Regions from separate parts of the Paenibacillus sp. FSL R5-0928 genome, predicted to be linked through region 2. Evidence: riboswitches for the same ligand, from Rfam matches in the RefSeq annotation. Region 2 holds a riboswitch; the other holds the start of a gene.
The links. A riboswitch is a leader RNA that binds a small molecule or an ion and turns the genes downstream of it on or off. The one in region 2 is predicted to bind cyclic di-AMP.
Positions count from the first base shown of each region.

Region 1 (10,148 bases), 1.1 Mb from region 2:
CAGGAATTCCAAGCGGATAAGCGTAGCTCCAAGCAAAGCGATCTAATCCGGCAAATCAACCAAACCATTCAGCAATCTTACATGGACCCTTGCCTAAGTCTGAACCAAATCGCTGATGAACTTAATATGTCTCCGATTTATGTCAGCAGACTTTATAAGCAGCAGACCCTAACCACTATTGTGGATGTCATCATGGAGGTACGGATGAAGGAAGTTTGCCGCCTGCTTGTAGAGAGTGATTTGTCGGTATCGGATATTGCTGAAGTAACTGGCTTCACCAGCAGTTCTTATCTCCACCGGATGTTCAAACGCAACTTCAGCCTTACACCAATAGAATTCAGACGGACCAAAAACAGTTCATAACATGAATCACCTATCCCCCAAAAAGAAGGGTGTTCCAGCAGCCTTTAACCCAGCCTTTGGAACACCCATCGATATCATATGAAATATTAAAATACCTTCGCAATATTTGCTTCATTCTCACCTGCAAGAATGGTGTATTCTTTGGTCAACAGATTCGCTTCAAGCTTCGCCACACTGTTCTCATTTTTCCAAGTGATGTTCAGCTCATTCTCACTACCTTGTTCAATCTTGATCTCACCATCAAAAGCTGGACAGCTATTTCTGAATTTTAACAATGCGAACAGCTTTTGAACAACAGGACGTTGTACCTCAGCAGCAATTTCATCTTTAGAATAATAATGGCGGTTAATATTGCGTCCTTCTTTTGTGCTTTCGAGCAGCTCAATATCATTCTCGCCAGCGAATAGACCTACATAATAAATCTGTGGAATACCAGGGGCGAAGCACTGAATAGCTCTGGCCAAAAGATATGCCTGATCATCATTGCCAAGTGCAGAATAATAAGTGCAGTTAATTTGATAAATATCCAGATTATTATAAGCGGCGGAGCTATATTTTTTCTTAACATTCGCTCCTTGGCTATATAGGCTTTCTCTGGTCATTTCAGCTTCTTCGTCGGTCATCAGGTCCTTAACATCCACTACGCCGATGCCGTCATGCGTATCCAGGGTAGTGAATTGTTTTCTCGGACAGATTTCCAGCCAATGCGCAAGCCGATTTACTTTTCCACTATACAGAGCATGTAATACCAACATTGGCAGGGCAAAATCATAGACATAATAATCCTTGTCTGCAATCTTCAATTGAATGCTGTAATGCTCATGGATTTCCGGAAGAACAGTTACGCCATAAGGTGCTACTACTTCTTTAGACAAATTCAACATTTCCCAAATATCCGGTTCTACGAAAAAGCAGTTGGTACCGATCTTTTTGTTGGCATAGGCAAAAGCGTCCAGCCGGATAATCGATGCTCCTTTATCAGCAAGAAAGGTCAGATTGTCTTTCACGAATTTCTTCGTAGTTTCCGTAGTCACGTCCAGATCAATCTGCTGCTCATCAAACGTACACCAAACCTTTTCCTTCGTCCCATCTTTAAAAGTAACCTCTACGTATGGCGCCCGCGGTTTACGTTTATAAATTAAATCCACATCAACCTCAGTTGGTTCACCGTTAGGCCAGAAATCCTTGTAACGAATGAATAAATCCTTATATTCCGATTCATCCTTCTTCTCAAGGAAATCTTGAAAGTATGGAGACTGCTGTGAAATGTGATTGATCATGAAATCATACATCATGTAGAACTTCTGGCTCATCTGTTCAATTTCCGCCCAGTCGCCAAAAGCTGAGTCAACCTTGGTGTAATCCATCGGGGCAAATCCCCGGTCGCCCGAAGAGGGGTAAAACGGCAATAAATGAACCCCACCCACGACTCCTTGCAAGTGTGTATCCAGTACTTCGTTTAGTTCTTTTAAATTGTTTCCCATGCTATCTGCGTAAGTGATAAGCATAGCTTCATTTTTAATCTGCATATTGGAGTTCTCCTTCTATTTCAATTTATACACTCTTGCTTCATAAGGTCTGAGAAATCATCAAACTAATGTAATTTAATGAAAGCGTTCTCCTAAGAATCCTGTTCCTCCCTAGATGAACGTTTATTCAAAACCAATTTTATAGATGCGCAAATAATATGTCAAACGTTTTCATATAATTATATTCATATAATATAGACAAAATTATTGATATTTAATATTATACCTAAATATTTTGTGGTAACGTATAACATACCTATTATAACTATCAAAAACAATCTATGCTTTTACAATTGTTAGTCTTGATTAGTGTCAACAATCCAAGAAACGTTGTAGAATATAGATTAGAGCATTTTATGAAACGGGGATGAGGGTATGGCAAGTATTAAAGATGTTGCCAAGGAAGCGGGCGTTGCTGTAGCTACCGTGTCCAGAGTAATGAACAACCGGGGATATATCAGCAAAGAGACGCGTAAAAAAGTTGAACAAGCGATGGACGCCTTAGATTATCATCCTAATCAAATCGCCAGAGCCTTACAGAAGAATCAATCCTTTTTTATTGGGATTATTGTTCCAGATTCGAACCACCCTTTCTTTTCCGATCTCATCAAGTATGTTGAAATGAGTGCTAATGAAAAAAACTATAAATTGCTAATATGCAATTCTCTTGACGATCCTGAGAAAGAAGCCAACTATATTAGCATGCTTCGCCAGAATCAAGTAGATGGCATTATCATGTGCAGCCACACCATGAATATTGAAAGCTATAAAAAGGTCCCTTTCCCTATTGTCTCTTTTGACCGTTTTATTTCCTCCAACATTCCTTGTGTGGGATCGGATAATTACCGCGGTGGTGAGCTAGCTACCGAACATTTGATACAGCTGGGCTGTAAACGGTTGCTACATATCTCCGGCCCGCTAGATCTGGATATTCTAGCGAATCGTCGTCGGGATGCTTTTGTCATCACTAGTATGAAACATGGTGTAACCTACGATATTATCGAAGGTGCGCACAATAAGCTTACCTTTGATTATTTTTGGTCCTTTGTCACCGAAAATATCTCTCCAGCCCAACTTCGAGAATATGATGGAGTATTTTGCAGTAATGATATTGTGGCTTATGCTTTATACATTTATGCTGAACAGCAAGGCATTCGAGTGCCCGAGCAACTGAAAATCATCGGTTATGATTACCACAGCTTTACCCGCATGCTTCAGAGTCCTAAATTGACTACCATTATGCAACCTAGTGATCGGATCGGGGTCATGCTGACCAATACTCTCCTGCAAATGATCGAAAGTGCTGACGGAGAGCTAATCAACAACACTACTGTAGACGTAACTCTTATTAAAGGAGAGACTACTTAACGTATCTATTAAAAAGGTAGACTACCGTAATTAGCGGTGGCCTGCCTTTTTTTTGTATTGCTTCATTAATAACGACTTTCAGGAATAACGGCTTTCAGGGCAATTATTGTAACAACTTCCGCTTCTCAGAATATGCTGATTGGGCAGGTTCCCATTTTTTAAAGGAATGAACAGGAGAAGTTCAAGGAGGAGATATAGAAATATGCCTGATTACAGACCATTTAAAGGCGATGCTATCCTAAACAAGCATGGAAGGATCAGCAGTCCTATTAGAAAGAGGGAGTGTAACGCACTATTAAAAATAGTCACTGATCTCTCTGCAGTGGTACCCCCCGTACTTACGAATCCCACAACACTTCATATTGTCAATCTCCAAAGAGTGTTAAGAGAGCTATTGGAATTCTTGCATACTTCTAAGTTATGCAGCCCTTTTAGAACTGAGCTACTTTCTGTAGTAGAGATAACCATTGTATCGACCGAAGTCAGTCCCTTCTCAGTCGTAAGCGTTGGCACTAATCTTCAACTGCTATTAGCTGAGTTATTATCTTTTATTCTCGCCACGAAGATTGACCCTAATTGCAAAGATCAGCTGATTATTCAGATCAGACATATTCAGGCTTCTATTACACAAGCAATTGGATTACCTATTAAAGGTGTGACTGGACCTCAAGGGCCACAGGGACCACAGGGACCTCAGGGGCCGCAAGGATCTCAGGGGGTTCCGGGAGCAACGGGAACTACAGGGGCAGGGCTGCAAGGAATTGTTGCTTTTAATCCTGCATTAAGCCCTACTTATCCTGCCGGTCAAGTAGTAACCTTCAATGGCAGTACCTATATAGCTACTGTTGCGGGACCAACGGGAACACCTGGAAGTTCACCAGATTATTTATTAATTGCTGGGGGCTCCACAGGCCCCCAAGGACCTCAAGGCCCTCAAGGAACACCGGGACTTCAAGGACCTCAGGGGCCGCAAGGGGTAGGGCTGCAAGGGATTGTAATCTTTAATCCTGCACAAAGTCCTACTTATCCAGCAGGTCAAGTAGTAACCTTCAATGGCAGCACCTATATTGCTACCGTTTCTGGACCTACTGGAATACCCGGGAGTTCACCAGATTACTTGTTAATCGCTGGTGGCGCGATGGGACCTCAAGGACCACAGGGTGTGCAGGGGATTCAAGGGCCAACAGGTGCGCAAGGACCAGCAGGTCCAGGCGTAGGAGCAACTGGAGCGACTGGCTCGACTGGCGCTGCAGGCTTGGCAGGCCCTGCTGGTGCAACGGGCGCGACTGGCGACCCCGGCGCGGTCGGCGTTGCCGGAGCTACGGGTGCAACGGGTGCGACTGGTGATCCCGGTGCGGTCGGCGTTGCCGGAGCTACGGGTGCAACGGGTGATCCCGGCGCGGTTGGAGCTACTGGCATTACCGGAGTCACTGGTGCAACCGGTAACGGTGCAATTATTCCGCTGGCATCCGGAGGACCTATTATTATGACCACGGTTTTAGGTGGTTTGGTGGGAACAACAAGCCTTGTAGGCTTCGGAAGTTCAGCCACAGGCATTTCTCTTGTTGGCGGTAATGTTGATTTAACAGGTACTCTCCTTGGACCGCTTATCAACTTTGCATTCTCGACTCCTCGTGCAGGAGTGATAACATCCCTTGCTGCTTATTTCAGTAATACCATAGCTTTATCGCTGCTTGGTACTACAATAAATGTAACAGCACAGTTGTACCAATCGGCCACACCAAATAACACATTTACTGCTATTCCAGGGGCATTAGTAGCGCTCCCACCTATCACAGGTACTATTAATCTAGGAACTTTTGTCAATGGAATTACAAATGATATCAATTTTGCTGTAACACCACAGACACGTCTGCTTATGGTATTCTCAGCCACTGCTACAGGCCTCACCCTTGTAAATACAGTCACTGGTTATGCAAGTGCTGGCTTTACGATTGTATAATCATTAAAACAAATTCAAAAAAAGGCATCTGCCATTCCTTCTAAGGAGTGACAGATGCCTTTTTGGTAATATGCGGTACAATTACTTGATCTTTCGGACTCAAATGCCGCTATTCGTTAATTTATCCCTGTTTAGAGAGATCATCGGACCTGAGAGGCGCTATTGGGCAGAAATGGTGCTCAATAGCGTCTATTTTGTACAAATAACGCCTATGGGGTCCAATAGCAACTCAAAAATAGGAAAATATTGCAAATAAGAGCGCTTGAGTCCGATAGTCTGTCAATGCCACTCCCCGCTCTTCTTCTCTCCTACTCATGTCCGGAGGCTGAATCCCTATTACCGAAACCTTCCTTTCCTTTGGTCTCGATCAGGAGCTGCAGATACGCTGCTTATTACACCTCCTTCTATACACTTACAATCACTACTTAGAGTCTACTGTTTCTTTCCCACGTCGGATGAGCTGCTTACTATGCCTCCCTCTATACACTTACCTTAACTACTTAGGTCTACCGTACTCTCCCACGTCGGATGAGCTGCTTACTACGCCTCCTTCTATACACTTACCTTCACTACTTAGGGTCTACCGTTCTTTCCCACGTCTGATGAGCTGCTTACTACACCTCCTTCTATACACTTACAATCACTACTTAGGGTCTACCGTTCTCTCCCACGTCGGGTCAGCAGCTTATTACGCCCCTTCTATACACTTACCATCACTACTTAGGGTCTACCGTTCTTTCCCACGTCTGATGCGCTGCTTACTACGCCTCCCTCCATACTCTTACCATCACTACTTAGGGTCTACTGTTCTTTCCCATGTCGGGTGAGACGCTTACTACGCCCCTTCTATACTCTTACCTTCACTACTTAGAGTCTACTGTTCTTTCCCATGTCGGGTGAGACGCTTACTACGCCCCTTCTATACTCTTACCTTCACTACTTAGAGACTACTGTTCTTTCCCACGTCGGGTGAACTATATTTGATGCTGTGGTAGGGTAGGGACATTAAGTGGCGTTCTAGGTACAATATGCTTGTAAATGTTCAACATCCACCGGTTAGTAAAATACCAAAGGCTGGCTCATTCGTAGATTTCACTACTGATGAGCCAGCCTTTAGTTAGATATCCATTATATTAGGGAAATCCTCCCTAATATTCATCGATAATCGCTTTAAAATAAGGTTTTTAGGGAAATCCTCCCTAAAAATTCTTGCAAATACCCATTTATGGCTAAAAACACCCTATTATTAGGGAGGATTTCCCTAATCCACGTTCTAGGAGCCATAATTCCCTTCACTTTAGGGAGAATTTCCCTAATCCACGTTCTAGGAGCCATGCTCTCTATCACTTTAGGGAGAATTTCCCTAATTCACGTGCTAGAAGCCATAATCCCCTTCACTTTAGGGAGAATCCCCTAAAGTTCTACCCAGAAAGACGTCCCATAGCCAGCTCATGCTCCCTGGCTATGGGACGCCTTTTTCCACTTAAACGCTTCGCTTGTAAAGGTCTCCCTATAGATCAGCTAATCTGCTGACTGCCCTGCTGCTTCTCTAAGAAACGTTGAAGAATCGCATTGAATTGCTCCGGCTGGCATAGATTACTTGGATCTAATGCGTTCGGAATAATCGCCAACTGCGCATGTGGCAGCTGAGACACCATTTCCTTCATACAATTCACTCCAAATTCATTAAAGTCCCCTACAATACATAAAGCAGGACGTTTAAAAGCCTTTAAGCATCTGGTGTAATCAACATGGCTTGTAGCCAGTCTTTGCCGATATAGCTCCCGGGGACGTTTGTCCAGCAGCCCTCTTCTAATCTCATTGTAGGCCAGACTCCAGCGCTCTCGGTACATCATCCGAATCGAAGGCAACACCAGCTCGCTTGGGAGATAATACATTAGCAAACTGCAATATGCTGCCATAGTTTGTATTTTCCCTACAATTGTTGATCCGTGAGTCCTACAGAAGCTATCCGCGACCACAATGGCTTTCACACGCTCAGGATATTGTTTGGCAATATGCTGAACGACTAAGCCACCATAGGCGATTCCTACAAAAACTGCTTCACGAATACCTAGGTCATTCAACAGCATAATCAAATCCAGACATTGCGTCTCAATAATCTCATGTGGGGCCTCCAGCAGTTTACCAGACTTGCCATTCCCCCGTAAATCGCACAAAATCACTTTATATTTATCGGAAAAATACTCCAGCTGTGGTTTGAACATACTGTGTGTTAATCCATGTCCATGGATAAACACAACCGGAGTGCCAGTTCCATTGATTTCATAATAGAGCGAAGTTCCGTTCAGTTTAGCGATAGGCAAAGGTAACACCTCTTTCATAATAAATTCTACGTCTATATCTGCTTAAAAACGCAGCAAAAAACCACAGAGGGATTCTCTGTGGCTATTCATCACTAAACACGCCATTCATCCTCTCTCCATACGCTTACGAGGTTAGCTGTCGGATTCGGGCAGTGAGAGTTGCCCTACCTGCAGGGATGCATGTTATGCACCCGGAACAGGATTCACCCCATAACCAGTGCCGACTCTCACATCGGCTGCCAGTTGTTGGTTCCCCCGCTTTCCAGAAACGGAAATTAAGCGGATTGCTTATGTAATTGTAAATTTAAGATAATTGTCAGTTCTGAGATGAATCATACTCTTGTAAGGTTTGCTTGTAAAGGAGGGCTCTGGTCAAAATAATGTTGAAAGCAATGCTTTTCATTTCATATTGAGCATACTCTTCATTTTCTCTTTCTTTTGCTCTTGTTTACTCGTTTTATTTAAGAAAATGGCTCTGAACCAAGCCAAACGGAGGTTAAAACACCAGTACTTTCTATATAAAGGCCATCCTTTTCACTGGAGATATGAAAAAAGCTAAGCAGAATCAGAGGTATTCCCCTGTCCACTTAGCTTCCTCTTACAATACTATGGCTACAAAAGATCGGCGTTTTTCAATGCATGCTCCCAGCTTGGAAAAAAGAACAGCGCACTTCTCATAAGCTCAGGATCGCTCTGCTTTACTTGTTTTTTACTGATCGAGCTTCCGTCGCTTTGCAGCTTTTTGATCCGACTTAATACTTCATCAGCCTCCAAAGGAATTTCCATTGAAACACTCCTTTCTCAGTGACCTGTTTCCCTTCATTTTCTCCATAATATGTTTATTTATTCCGTACTCTTTATTTCCCCAGATTAAACCATCTGATAGATGGGTTGTTCAGCAATGAACCGGTTAGAAAGCATGGGATATTTGTCTGCTAAGATTTCAGCTAAATATTTCATCCCCGGCGCTTCACTCTCCGCATGACCTAACATGATGAGCGCTTTAGATCTGCCTTGGTGCCCTGCATCCCGCACATATTCCGGAGTCTCCCACTCTGGTCCCTCTCCAGCAATAATTAAATCAAGATTGTGATCATTAAAATGCGGAATAGCCATCGTCCCGCCTCCTCTGTAACCTACTAATATCCCTACGCGTTTGCAGGACAGAGACAGGTCACCGGCAGCGCGTACATAAGAGATCCCTAGCTTACTTTTAATATATTGAGCAGCTTCCAGTACAGTCATAGCAGGAATAGTGAGAATCGTAGCAGCTGCTTGCTGCTCTTCCACGTATGCGGACCAATCTAGTTCTCGCAGTAAACCCACCATAATTCCATCCGGCTTTTGCCGATGCCAATAATCATGATAACGAAAAATAGCAATTTGGGAATGTTCGATCAGACTTTTTTTCGCATGATAAACCGGATCACCTTCTAACCACTCGCTCGCCGCATGATGGCTATAAAATACACCTTCATGCGTGATCAGCAAATTGGCTCCTAACGCTATTGCTTGCTCCACAACATTTTGTGTGGCAGAGAAGGCCGTAATAATCCCTGTGACTTCAGTTTCCGGTTCCCCTGGGTTCAGAATATCGACAGTGCCTTCTACCTGTTCCACAGTTCCCATTAAATCTTCCAGAATCGCTCTAATCGTGAGGCTCACTATCATCATCCCTCGATTCGAAATCTAATAAATCTTTCTGCCTTTAAGATCCTCAATTCCGCTCTTGCGGTAAAAATACGTATTGATCCGATCTCTCCATTCCTGCGCATGCTCTGCTTGCTCTTCAAGACGTTGCTTCACTTGCATATACAATCCACTATCCACGCTGCCTTCAAGTGATTCCCATGTCGCTAGAAGCTGTGCAGCCTGCTCTGCCCCCTCGAAATGAGTATCGTAAATATGTTGTATAACCGTTTGCCCCGATTGCAGAACATGCGTGTATGGAACATGATGAAAGAACAGCAACAGCTCTTCTGGACAAGACGCTAGATTCTCATAGTTTGATGCATTAAGACCCATATACTGTCCACTATAACCCGTTCCCGATTTGACTGAACGATCCACACCAATGCCTTTATGATCCGCATAATGGTACGTTCCCCACTTGGCGTATTCATACCCATCCACATTCGGCCCATAATGATGATCCGGATTAACCATCCAACCCACACCTAATGGAGCTGTGTAAGATTCGTAAATCCTCCATGAGTCCATCAACATCCCGCGAATAGCAGCCACTAGACCTTCATCAGTGCCAAAGGTAAGCCGAATCCATTCCTCAGCTATTTCTTTTGCCGTCAGCTCCGGATTCCAAATTAATCTTCCATATCCATACAGATTAGCTTGAGCTAACCCATGCCCCGTCCAGTTCATGTCATCTCCAACATTAGTTACAGCAGCCACACCATTATACTTATTTCCCCACACCGATCCGTCCACAACATGTTTCACAAGCGTAGTTTGCCCTTTGGCATAAGTATTGAAATCAAGGACTTCTTTCCACTGTGGAACAAGATAACAGAGATGCCGCTGCTGCCCCGTATATTCTTGAGCAATCTGAAACTCCATCAGATGACTGGTATGTTCCAGTGC
Region 1 is NZ_CP150225.1:6,117,980-6,128,127, forward strand. It holds gene MKZ16_RS27650 (AraC family transcriptional regulator) at 1-363, shown strand, start outside; gene gtfA (sucrose phosphorylase) at 450-1,892, opposite strand; gene MKZ16_RS27660 (LacI family DNA-binding transcriptional regulator) at 2,268-3,260, shown strand; gene MKZ16_RS27665 (exosporium glycoprotein BclB-related protein) at 3,463-5,223, shown strand; gene MKZ16_RS27670 (alpha/beta hydrolase) at 6,741-7,568, opposite strand; cyclic di-AMP (ydaO/yuaA leader) riboswitch at 7,656-7,842, opposite strand; gene MKZ16_RS27675 (hypothetical protein) at 8,163-8,336, opposite strand; gene MKZ16_RS27680 (Nif3-like dinuclear metal center hexameric protein) at 8,421-9,179, opposite strand; gene MKZ16_RS27685 (alpha-glucuronidase family glycosyl hydrolase) at 9,240-10,148, opposite strand, start outside.
Region 1: another riboswitch for cyclic di-AMP. It lies ahead of MKZ16_RS27670 (alpha/beta hydrolase); the one in region 2 lies ahead of MKZ16_RS00190 (3D domain-containing protein).

Region 2 (10,148 bases):
GAAATTTCCTCTCTACCACTCATGAAGTAATGCCTCCCTGATCAATTTGGGCGAGAGCCCCGGCAAATTCCTCCCGCGTAATCCCAAACATCGCCAGCCGCTTGTACAGCTGTTTGCCGTTACAATATCCGATTCCAAGCAAATTACCAAGCGCCATACGTCTTTCAGCAGCCCGAGGGTGTACAAGCATTCCAGCGGCCATAAGGTCATCAATACCAATCAAAGCAGGTGCTCCTTCAAAAGAGGTATGTACATTACGCAGCGCATGACGAATCGCCTCTGGCGATGCATTCTCTACACCGATATCCCCTTTTCGAGTTGCGTCCTTCTCCGGAATAAAAGCATGCTTGCAGCCCGGCACCTTCGCTGAAACGATTTTACGAATTCGCTCCCCAGCATGGTCCGGGTCCGTAAGAATAATAACCCCTCTGCGTTCCATAGCTAGCGCAATCTTCGCAATTACAGTCCGGTTTACAGCAGAGCCGCCTGTCTCAATCGTATCTGCTTCCACAGCACGCTTAATGGCTACGGTATCGCTTTTGCCTTCAACGACGATTAATTCCTTAATCATATTTCTTGACTCCTTCCAAAAAAAGCAAAAAGAAGAGGATTCGCTCCTCTTCTTTTGGTTAAAGAATGTATAAGTGATGAGCGGTTGCTCTGCGATCAACGAAATGATCATCCAGCGTTCCTTAACGGTTATCATCACTATAGCTTATCAAAGGATTTTTTGCAAAAGCTTCAGTTCTAGTTAAGCTCTGGTTTCACAGGTCCAATCACATATACGGTACGTGATTTACGGCCGAAATTACGAGCATGGCTCAGTGAATCATAATAGACATCCACTTTATTGCCTTTAATGGCACCGCCAGTATCCTCTGCACGGCGGAATCCAAGCCCATCGATATAAACCCACCAGCCAATAGGAATTACATTCGGATCTACTGCAATTGTACGACCTTCCGTTACGCGTGTTCCGGAGGCAGTTTTAGTACCTATTCCTGGCTCTTCTGACGAATAAGCTGTCATGGAGACGTTCTTAATCATCTTCTTGTACTCAAAGTCTACGCCAGCCTTGCTTGTGACGTTCTTAGTCTTAGCGCTAACTTTAGTCGTTTTGGAGGTAGTGCTTGATTTGGAAGTTGTTGTAGCTTTAGCAACTACAGTAGGCTTAGGAAGTGCTTTAGTACCAACGGCAATGATCTTATCTTTTGTTACCGTTTGTACTTCCTTGCCGATCATGCGCATAGAGGCCAGTTCTCCGTCTTGATAGATCTTTTCAATATGCTGAACCATGACGCCTGGTTTGCCTGCCTGTGCCACTCTAACTGTTCCCACAGTAAGGGAGGGATCTGCTGTCTTAATAACACGGAAAGGTAAGTTAGTTGTTCGCTGTACCGTTTGCTTGTTGATACGAACGATCTTAATCTCCATGTCAGCAGAGATGGTGGTGTCTAACGAAGGAAAAATCTTATCATAGCCTTCTAGGTTGATACCCAGTTTGTCAATCGCCTGACCGATAGTGTCTTCGGTCGTATATAACGTTTTTGTTGCTCCGTCCGCAGTAAGGCTAAATTTCTGCGCACGATTGATAACGACACGGTCACCGTCTTTTATTTCATCACTCAGACCTAAAGATAATTCATCATGCGGCTGCAGCGAAATTTGCTCTTTCTCCAACACATCACCAAGAAGTGCTTCTCGCGTTTCAAGTGTCTGTGTTTGCCCGTCTATTACTAAAACTAATTGTTTGTTACTTTGACCGTGTACGTACAGCAGAATTAACAGCGCGATTGCGATTGAAATCACACCTGCAAGTAAAAGTACGCGAGTATTTACTTGCTCCCACCGTAATGCGAAAGACCTGCTGGATGACTGCGAATCATGGGATACCTCTGGTTGGAATAAGCCCATTCTCTCCATCCTCCTTACATAGCCTCGTCGTCAATTTGTATATCATGAGGACTGAATTTCTTTGACGAAACTATTTGAGATTGTCACAGGATACGCACGTATTAACTTAGCGTCTCCTGCTCATGGATCGCCTGCTCGGCACAGCTACTCCCACACCTGTTATATAACAGTATGCGGGCAACATTCAGTTTATTCAAAAATAAAGAAGCCTAAAAAGAGTTCTCTTGAGGACTCTTTCGTGGCTTCTCCGATGTCAGAATACGCGGGAATGTTTGTGCACGAGGTTGCCTCTCTTACTTGCGCTTACGGGGTTAGCTGTCGGGTTCGGACGAAAGAGAGACGCCCTATTTCAGGTCACCCGCTCACGGCGGTTGCCCTTAAATTCACCCCAAAGACCACGTGAAGAAATCAAATATTGTTCTGCGGCAATTCCTAGTCGTATTCAAGATACAGGCATGCGGCAGTTCAATATTGGTTCCCCCGTTCTCCATACGGAGACTCAGCGAGACGATCCATGAATCAATGGCTGTCACAATAACAACAGCTCACATCACTGAAAAGATGATATCCTGTTTTGATGCATGTTGTAAAGGACGATTCAACCACGTTTAAGCAAATATATGGTTAAAATATTGTAATAATCAGCCGTTTTTATATTAAAAAAGTTTAATATATCGTCTATTCTCTATTTTTCACCCGTTTTACTCCTGTTTTCAGACAATCCCAAATCGTTCCAGTGCGTTCGCATACGTAATTTTAGCCAATTCTTCCCATGTTAACCCTTTAATTTCAGCCGCAGCCTCTGCTACTAACTTCACATGAGCACTCTCATTTCGCTTGCCACGGAAGGGGTGTGGAGTCAAATATGGAGCGTCTGTTTCGATCAATAATCGGTCCAATGGCGTCTGTGCAAGCACCTCTTTAGGCACTCTGGCATTTTTGAACGTTATCGGTCCTCCAAATGACAAATGAAATCCAAGGTCTAGACACATTTTTGCTGTTTCCCAGCTGCCTGAGAACGAATGCATCACGCCACCAATTTCATTTGCTTTTTCCTCCCGTAAAATCCGTACAACATCTTCATGAGCATCACGGTCATGTATACAGATTGGCATTTTTAGTTCACGGGCTAGTCCGATTTGTTTGCGGAAGACCTCCTGCTGCACATCCTTGGGAGAGGTATCCCAATAATAATCCAATCCAATCTCTCCGATGGCCACCACTTTTTCATGGCTGCAAAGAGAGGCGATCCAATCGAGGTCTCCCTCTTTCATATCAATCGCATCCTGTGGATGCCAGCCCACCGCTGCATAAATATAATCATAAGATTCAGCCAGCTTTATCGTTGAAGGGATCGTTTCCCGGTTAAATCCAATATTGATCATCTTGCTGACTCCGGCCTCTACTGCACGAGCAATAACTTCCTCGCGATCCTCGTCGAATTGAGGCGCATCTAGATGTGTATGTGTGTCGAACAGATACATTTTAAAGCTCACTCCTTGTTGTTTTTATCAATAGTTCCATAAATATTTGTATTATTTTGCAAAAATCTCTGCTACAGAAGAGGGCAAGCGTGTAAGGGCTTTTTTCAGCTTATCCTGTGGGAAATATAGATGATATCTGCCACGATGAATTCCGCTTATTGAGCGCACAATATCCGATACCTCTGAAATTTCCCGCAATTGCTCATTCCGATCAAGCAGTAAAATTTGATTATTGTCGAAGGCTGCTCCTGGACGGAACACATCATAAGGCAAATCTGTCGGATAATCAATCTCTAGGTCATATTCTGGGTTAAGTCCCACTCCCGCAAAACTGCTGCGGATTTCCGTAATCATATCTGTATCCAAATTCTCGATCTCTACATATTTATACAGTTTACGATGAATAAAACGGGTACACAAGTCGCTTAATAACTCATCTTCTTCAAGTGTCCATTGCATAAAAGCAGTCTGTACCAGTGCCTCATCAAGCATTAAATATTGCTTCACTGTTACTTCTCCTCGAAAGAGATCTTCCAGCGGAGCGATCATAAAGCGAAATTTGTACCCCTCTTGGAACAATTCTTTAGCTCTACGGAAGATTTGACGCAAAATAATTTCAGAGCTGCGCGTCACCGGATGAAAATATACCTGCCAGTACATTTGATAACGTGACATTAAATAATCTTCAATGGCATGCATACCTGATTCTTTTACTACAATCCGCCCATTATAAGGACGAAGCATTCTCAAAATCCGATCAATGTCGATGGTTCCATAGTTTACACCTGTATAGTACGCATCACGCAGCAAATAATCCATACGATCAGCATCCAGCGGACTGGAAACCAAATTGACAACAATTTCATGCTCATAAGTCTTAGAGATAACTGAAGCTACTTTACGAGGAAAATCTTCCTCCACATCACGCAATATTTCGGTAATCTCCGTGTCCTCCAAAATAATCCGGCAGGTCCAATCCTCATGGTTCATTTCAAAAGCTTCTTCTATAGAATGGGAAAATGGGCCATGCCCTAAATCATGCAGCAAAGCCGCACACAAAGTAAGCAAACTTTCTTCCGGAATCCAATCCTTATACCCGCTGCGCTCAAATTGCGAAATGATTCTTCGTGTAATTTCATATACTCCTAAAGAATGAGAAAATCGACTATGCTCTGCACCATGAAAAGTGAGATATGAGGTACCTAACTGGCGAATCCGGCGTAAACGCTGAAATTCTTTTGTATTAATTAGTCGCCAAATAATCGTGTCCTGTACATGAATATAATTATGAACGGGATCCTTGAAAACCTTTTCTTCCGTGAGCGGCTGCTTCATGAGATCAACTCCTTCTAATAATTTAATATGATTTTAACTAATATCAGTATATAATAAGTAATTATGTCGTACTTTGTCGAAAAGTATCATTTTTGGTCTTGGTAAATCGACAAAATGCTTTCAGGGCAATTCTTAATTTTTATAGGGACATTCAAAGTTCTTATGGAAATTTTCTTATTCAGCCTATGAAAAAAGGTTGACTGATTTGGGAATCGTTGGTATTATAAGTATCATAAAACAGTGAACAATGTCGAATAATGACGTTTTTGGAACATTGAGAGGAGTAACGATTGTTATGATGAAATCAACAGGAATTGTAAGAAAAGTAGACGAACTTGGACGGGTTGTTATTCCTATTGAATTACGCCGTACACTTGGCATTGGCGAAAAGGACGCACTGGAAATTTACGTTGATGGCGAACGGATTATGCTTAAAAAGTATGAGCCTGCCTGCATTTTCTGTGGCAACGCTGAGAACGTAACTTACTTTAAAGGAAAAATAGTTTGTCATGAATGCATTTCTTCCATTCCTACCCCTGTGACAAACTAAATTAAATAGTATATAATAGAACTAATCAAATTGTTAATTCTAACCTTTTCATATCTCCTTGACCTCCCGTGACCGCGGGAGGTATTTTTTATGTCTGGGTTTGCCCTCCTGGTTATCCCCTCCCTAAGGGCAATGTGCTTCAAGACGGAACTAGTAATACTTAGTTGTATTTCTTACAGTTATTTTAAATACTTTTTACCATTAAACGAATTAATTGTATTTTGTACACTTATATACCCTATATCTCCGTGAAATCAATCATTTCCACCTTTATAACTGTATGAAGTACAACTAAACGAACAAATACATGAAAAAATTCAAAAATAACTGTACAAAGTACATTTAACCCACAGATAAATCATTCAAGCTCGGGCCGTTTCCAAGAATCCTTAGTTATTCTAAGAGTTCGTCTACAACACTTACTCTTCTGCTCTATCAAGCAACGCATTATAAATATCCCGTTTGGCTACACCCCGGTCTGATGCCGCTTTTTTCATAGCCTCTTTACGTGGCACATCCAGTGCTTCGTAATGAGCTACATGTTCTTCAATGCTTAACTGACGCCACCACGCCGATTCTGCGATTTCAGCATCTTCCTTGCTCTCCCCTTCTACGACAATAACATATTCGCCTAGCGGAGGATGTTCAGTAAGCCAAAGTGTACATTCCTCAATTGAACCGCGTAGAAACTCCTCATATCTTTTTGTTAATTCACGTGCCAACACAATCTGGCGATTGCCGAATGCTTCTTGAAGATGAGCAAGTGTCTTAACTACGCGATGGGGAGATTCGTAGAACAACAAAGTTCCTTGAGCCGAACGAAGTGGACTTAATACTGCTCGGATGTCCTTACGCTCTCGGGGAAGAAAGCCGATAAAAGTGAACGTATTCGTAGATAGACCAGAAGCGATCAAAGCTGACAACGCTGCGTTAGCTCCAGGGATAGGAATCACCGGAATTCCATGACTTATAGCAAGGGCTACAAGATCCGCTCCAGGGTCAGAAATCGCTGGTAAACCGGCATCGCTGACGAGTGCCAAATTTTTTCCTTCTATTATATAGCGTACAAGCTCAGGTCCACTGGCGGCCTTATTATGCTCATGATAACTAAACAACATCGAAGGTGAAATCTCAAAGTGGCTGAGTAATTTCCGGGTCTGTCTCGTATCTTCCGCGGCAATAATATCACATTCCTGTAAAGTGCGGACTGCACGATAGGTCATATCCTCCAGATTACCGATAGGTGTAGCCACCAGAAAAAGCGACCCTGTTGTCTCCTGAGTACTGGTATTGGTCTTGTTTTGAAAACTGCTTTGGCATGATATCGTCATGATTTACCCTCTTTAGCACCATAGTAGATGTCCATAATCTCTGGACAGTATTGATTGTCCTCATTATATACGATGAGCGGTGGTTGTAAACGAACCTCAGGCTTTCCATCACGTGCAGCTTCGATTAATACCATATTAGCCTCTAGATGGGCACGTGGATGTACAAACCGAATAATCTTTGGCTCGAGTCTATATTGTCTCATAAGACTGATAATATCAACCAACCGTTGTGGTTTATGAACCATACTTACCTTTCCGCCCGTCCGAACCAATCGCACACAAGCCTGAATAACCTCCTCCAGAGTACAACCTATCTCATGACGAGCCATAGCCTGATGGTTGTTCAGCTTCAGATCACTGCCATTAAGCGGCATATAAGGAGGGTTCACCGTTATTGCATCATACACACCATGTCCTGCGGTAGTATATAACTCGCGTAAATCACCTTCATGAATTACAACCTGATCCTGAAGGCCATTGAGAGCCACACTACGACGAGCCATATCAGCTAAACGAGGTTGTATTTCAATACCTTCTATAGAAGCTTTTGTCCGGGTAGTCATTAAAATCGGTATTACACCATTTCCCGTACAAAGATCGAGGACTCTTCCACGTGGCGGAACACTGGCGAAACGAGCAAGCAATACAGCATCCATAGAAAAGCTAAATACTTCATCACTTTGAATAATGCGCAGGTCATGCGTTAGTAAATCATCCACCCGCTCCGTCGGTAACAAGGGGACAGATATATCATTAAAAGAATTCGTCATGTAATAATCTCCTAAAGGTTTTGTTGAAAAAAACTTGCTTCAAATGCATATGCCTATTGGCCAAAATTCAAAAAAAACCGTAGGATTAATCTCCTACGGCTGGATATCCTCATTTATTAAGAAAAGAAAGACAGAACAGACAGTCACCTTCCGTGCGTAAATGTCCAAAATAAACATTACAGATGTGAAAGCCTTCGTGGTAAAGTCGAGCCAAGTTGTCATAACCTTCCCCGACAACCTCTTCTGTTCCCTCTCCGGTAGCTAAAAGAGCTTCCGCCTCCGCAGAATCTACGGTAGGATCCAAAGGTGCATCCCGCTTTAAAATTTTGCGAAGCTGTTCATTCTCCAGAGTTAACCTCTGGTTAGCTTCCATCAGTTCTTTTACCGTCTGTTTCCATTCTCCAAGATTGGCGCGCATCGTTTCCATCTGCGCTTCCATATCCTGCATGTGTGCAAATATATTTTTCTTCTCCAAGTTTCCACCCCGAAAGTAACCTTATATGGTTTACTTGACGACAACATCATCCATTGGAAGTTCCTTAACTTTGCCCACTTCAAACAACTGTACATGAACCGTACGGTTTCCGGCATTGATTCCTACTACTTTGCCATCCCCCAATGAGGTCACGACAATCTTGCCGACCGCTGGCATTTCTTCCTTTACACTCTCATAATTGTCATGCTCAAATTTCAAACAACACATCAGACGTCCACAAAGTCCGGAAATCTTGGTCGGATTAAGTGAAAGGTTCTGATCCTTGGCCATTTTTATGGATACGGGTTCAAAATCCCCTAACCAAGAGGAGCAGCAAAGCACTCGTCCACAAGGTCCAAGTCCACCTAGCATCTTTGCTTCATCACGTACCCCAATTTGCCGAAGCTCAATGCGGGTCCGAAAAATACTTGCCAGATCCTTAACCAATTCTCTAAAATCAACGCGTCCTTCGGCCGTAAAGTAAAATATAATCTTATTACGGTCAAAAGTAAACTCTACATCTACGAGCTTCATTTTGAGACCGTGGTCGCGTATTTTATTTAAACAGGTGGTAAAAGCCTCCTTAGCGGCGCTTTTGTTCTCCTCAACTACGCGTGCGTCGGTTTCTCCGGCAATACGCATCACTTTTTTGAGGGGTAGTACAACATCGGACTCCTCCACCTCTTTTTTGCCTACGACAACCTTACCGTATTCCACCCCACGTGCTGTCTCAACAATAACACATTGATCTCGTTCAATCGGAAAATCAAGTGGATCAAAATAATATATTTTACCCGCTTTTTTAAAACGGACACCTACTACGCTGTACAAAAATTAACCCCCTTGTTTGCCGGTAAAAGGAACCTATGGGCATGTCCGCTCCCTGATGATCCATGCTTGTCCTTCCTCGTCTGTTAAAACGATACTTCCAGGTAAAGCGACATCCGGAGGATATATCATTGCTAATCCTTTAACTTTCCAGTCGGATTAAGAACTGCTCCAGACACAACTGGGCATTGGCATTGGAACGCAGCTTCTTAGTACTCTCTGCTGCATATCCCATATAAGCCACCCATTGTTCCGCACTGCGCCCACGGGCATGCCTGGAAATAAAGTCTAACTGATCTATAAAAACGATACTTTCATGCTTGCGGTACAGGAAGTAGAGCATATCTTTAAACCATAGATGGAACATGCTGAAAAGGATATCCAAATGTTCAGCGAGCCCAGTCTTGAACAGCTTCTGCCCGGCAGTTGCTACCGTGGAGCTGCCCTTGCTTAAGGACTCCTTAGCTAATTGTAACACTAGATTTCTCATTTCTGCAAACCAATTCTGTTCCAAAAGTTCCCTGCAACCATCAAGTCCCGAACTGAGTGATACTGCACATCGAGCTAAGGGGATCGGCACACCCTCACTTGCTAGCGCTTGAAGCATAATATCCGGATTTAACGGACTAAATGGAATCCGCTGAGTCCGTGACTGAATCGTCGGCAATAAAGAACGACTATTATCAGATATTAGGATTCCTACTGCCGGAGCTGGCGGTTCTTCCAGAAACTTCAACAAACTATTGGCAGCTTGTACCGTCATTTTGTCTGCCCCATCTATAATATAAACCTTTGGATTCACACCCTCAGATCGATAGGAAAAGACACGCTGCAGCTCACGGATCTGATCTATTTTTATGCTTGCACCGTCGGGCTGCAGCAATGACAAATCAGGATGGTTTCCATGCTCAACCTTTCGGCACTCTAGACATTCGCCACAGGCGTCATCCTTGCTTTCAGTGCAAAAAATTGCTTGGGCAAACATCAGCGCCGTCTTCATTTGTCCACTGCCTGCTGGTCCTGTAAATAAATAAGCATGGCTCACAGCGTCCTTGCGCAAGGCATTTTGGAGTAGCCGTTTAGCATGCTCCTGGCCTACTATATCATGAAAAGGCATAATTTCCTCCCAAAACTTTAAAAAGAAAGGTTGATTAACAACCCGCGAATTTCTCCAACACGTCCCAACAGATCTATTCGGCCCTGCTCACTATTCAGCAGATCGTCTGCCATAGATAGCAAAGCCGCATCAATTTCCTCAAGCAGCTTGTAACGCTTGCCCCGCCCACGTCTATCCCATCCACGTGTCTCTTTCAGTATAACGCCTCTACGAGCGGTTTCTTCCAGAAACCTTTTGATCATCATCCGGTAAATGGTGAGTTCACGAATGGTCATAGACTTAGATAAACGGTCGCCTTGTGACTGTATTTCTTTGATCTGGCGGTTTAGTTCATCTTTGGTTTT
Region 2 is NZ_CP150225.1:34,347-44,494, reverse strand. It holds gene rsmA (16S rRNA (adenine(1518)-N(6)/adenine(1519)-N(6))-dimethyltransferase RsmA) at 1-23, opposite strand, end outside; gene rnmV (ribonuclease M5) at 20-571, opposite strand; gene MKZ16_RS00190 (3D domain-containing protein) at 748-1,914, opposite strand; cyclic di-AMP (ydaO/yuaA leader) riboswitch at 2,200-2,429, opposite strand; gene MKZ16_RS00185 (TatD family hydrolase) at 2,628-3,398, opposite strand; gene MKZ16_RS00180 (HD domain-containing protein) at 3,450-4,733, opposite strand; gene MKZ16_RS00175 (AbrB/MazE/SpoVT family DNA-binding domain-containing protein) at 5,029-5,283, shown strand; gene rsmI (16S rRNA (cytidine(1402)-2'-O)-methyltransferase) at 5,703-6,614, opposite strand; gene MKZ16_RS00165 (tRNA1(Val) (adenine(37)-N6)-methyltransferase) at 6,611-7,384, opposite strand; gene yabA (DNA replication initiation control protein YabA) at 7,494-7,859, opposite strand; gene MKZ16_RS00155 (stage 0 sporulation family protein) at 7,890-8,690, opposite strand; gene holB (DNA polymerase III subunit delta') at 8,830-9,804, opposite strand; gene MKZ16_RS00145 (YaaR family protein) at 9,822-10,148, opposite strand, start outside.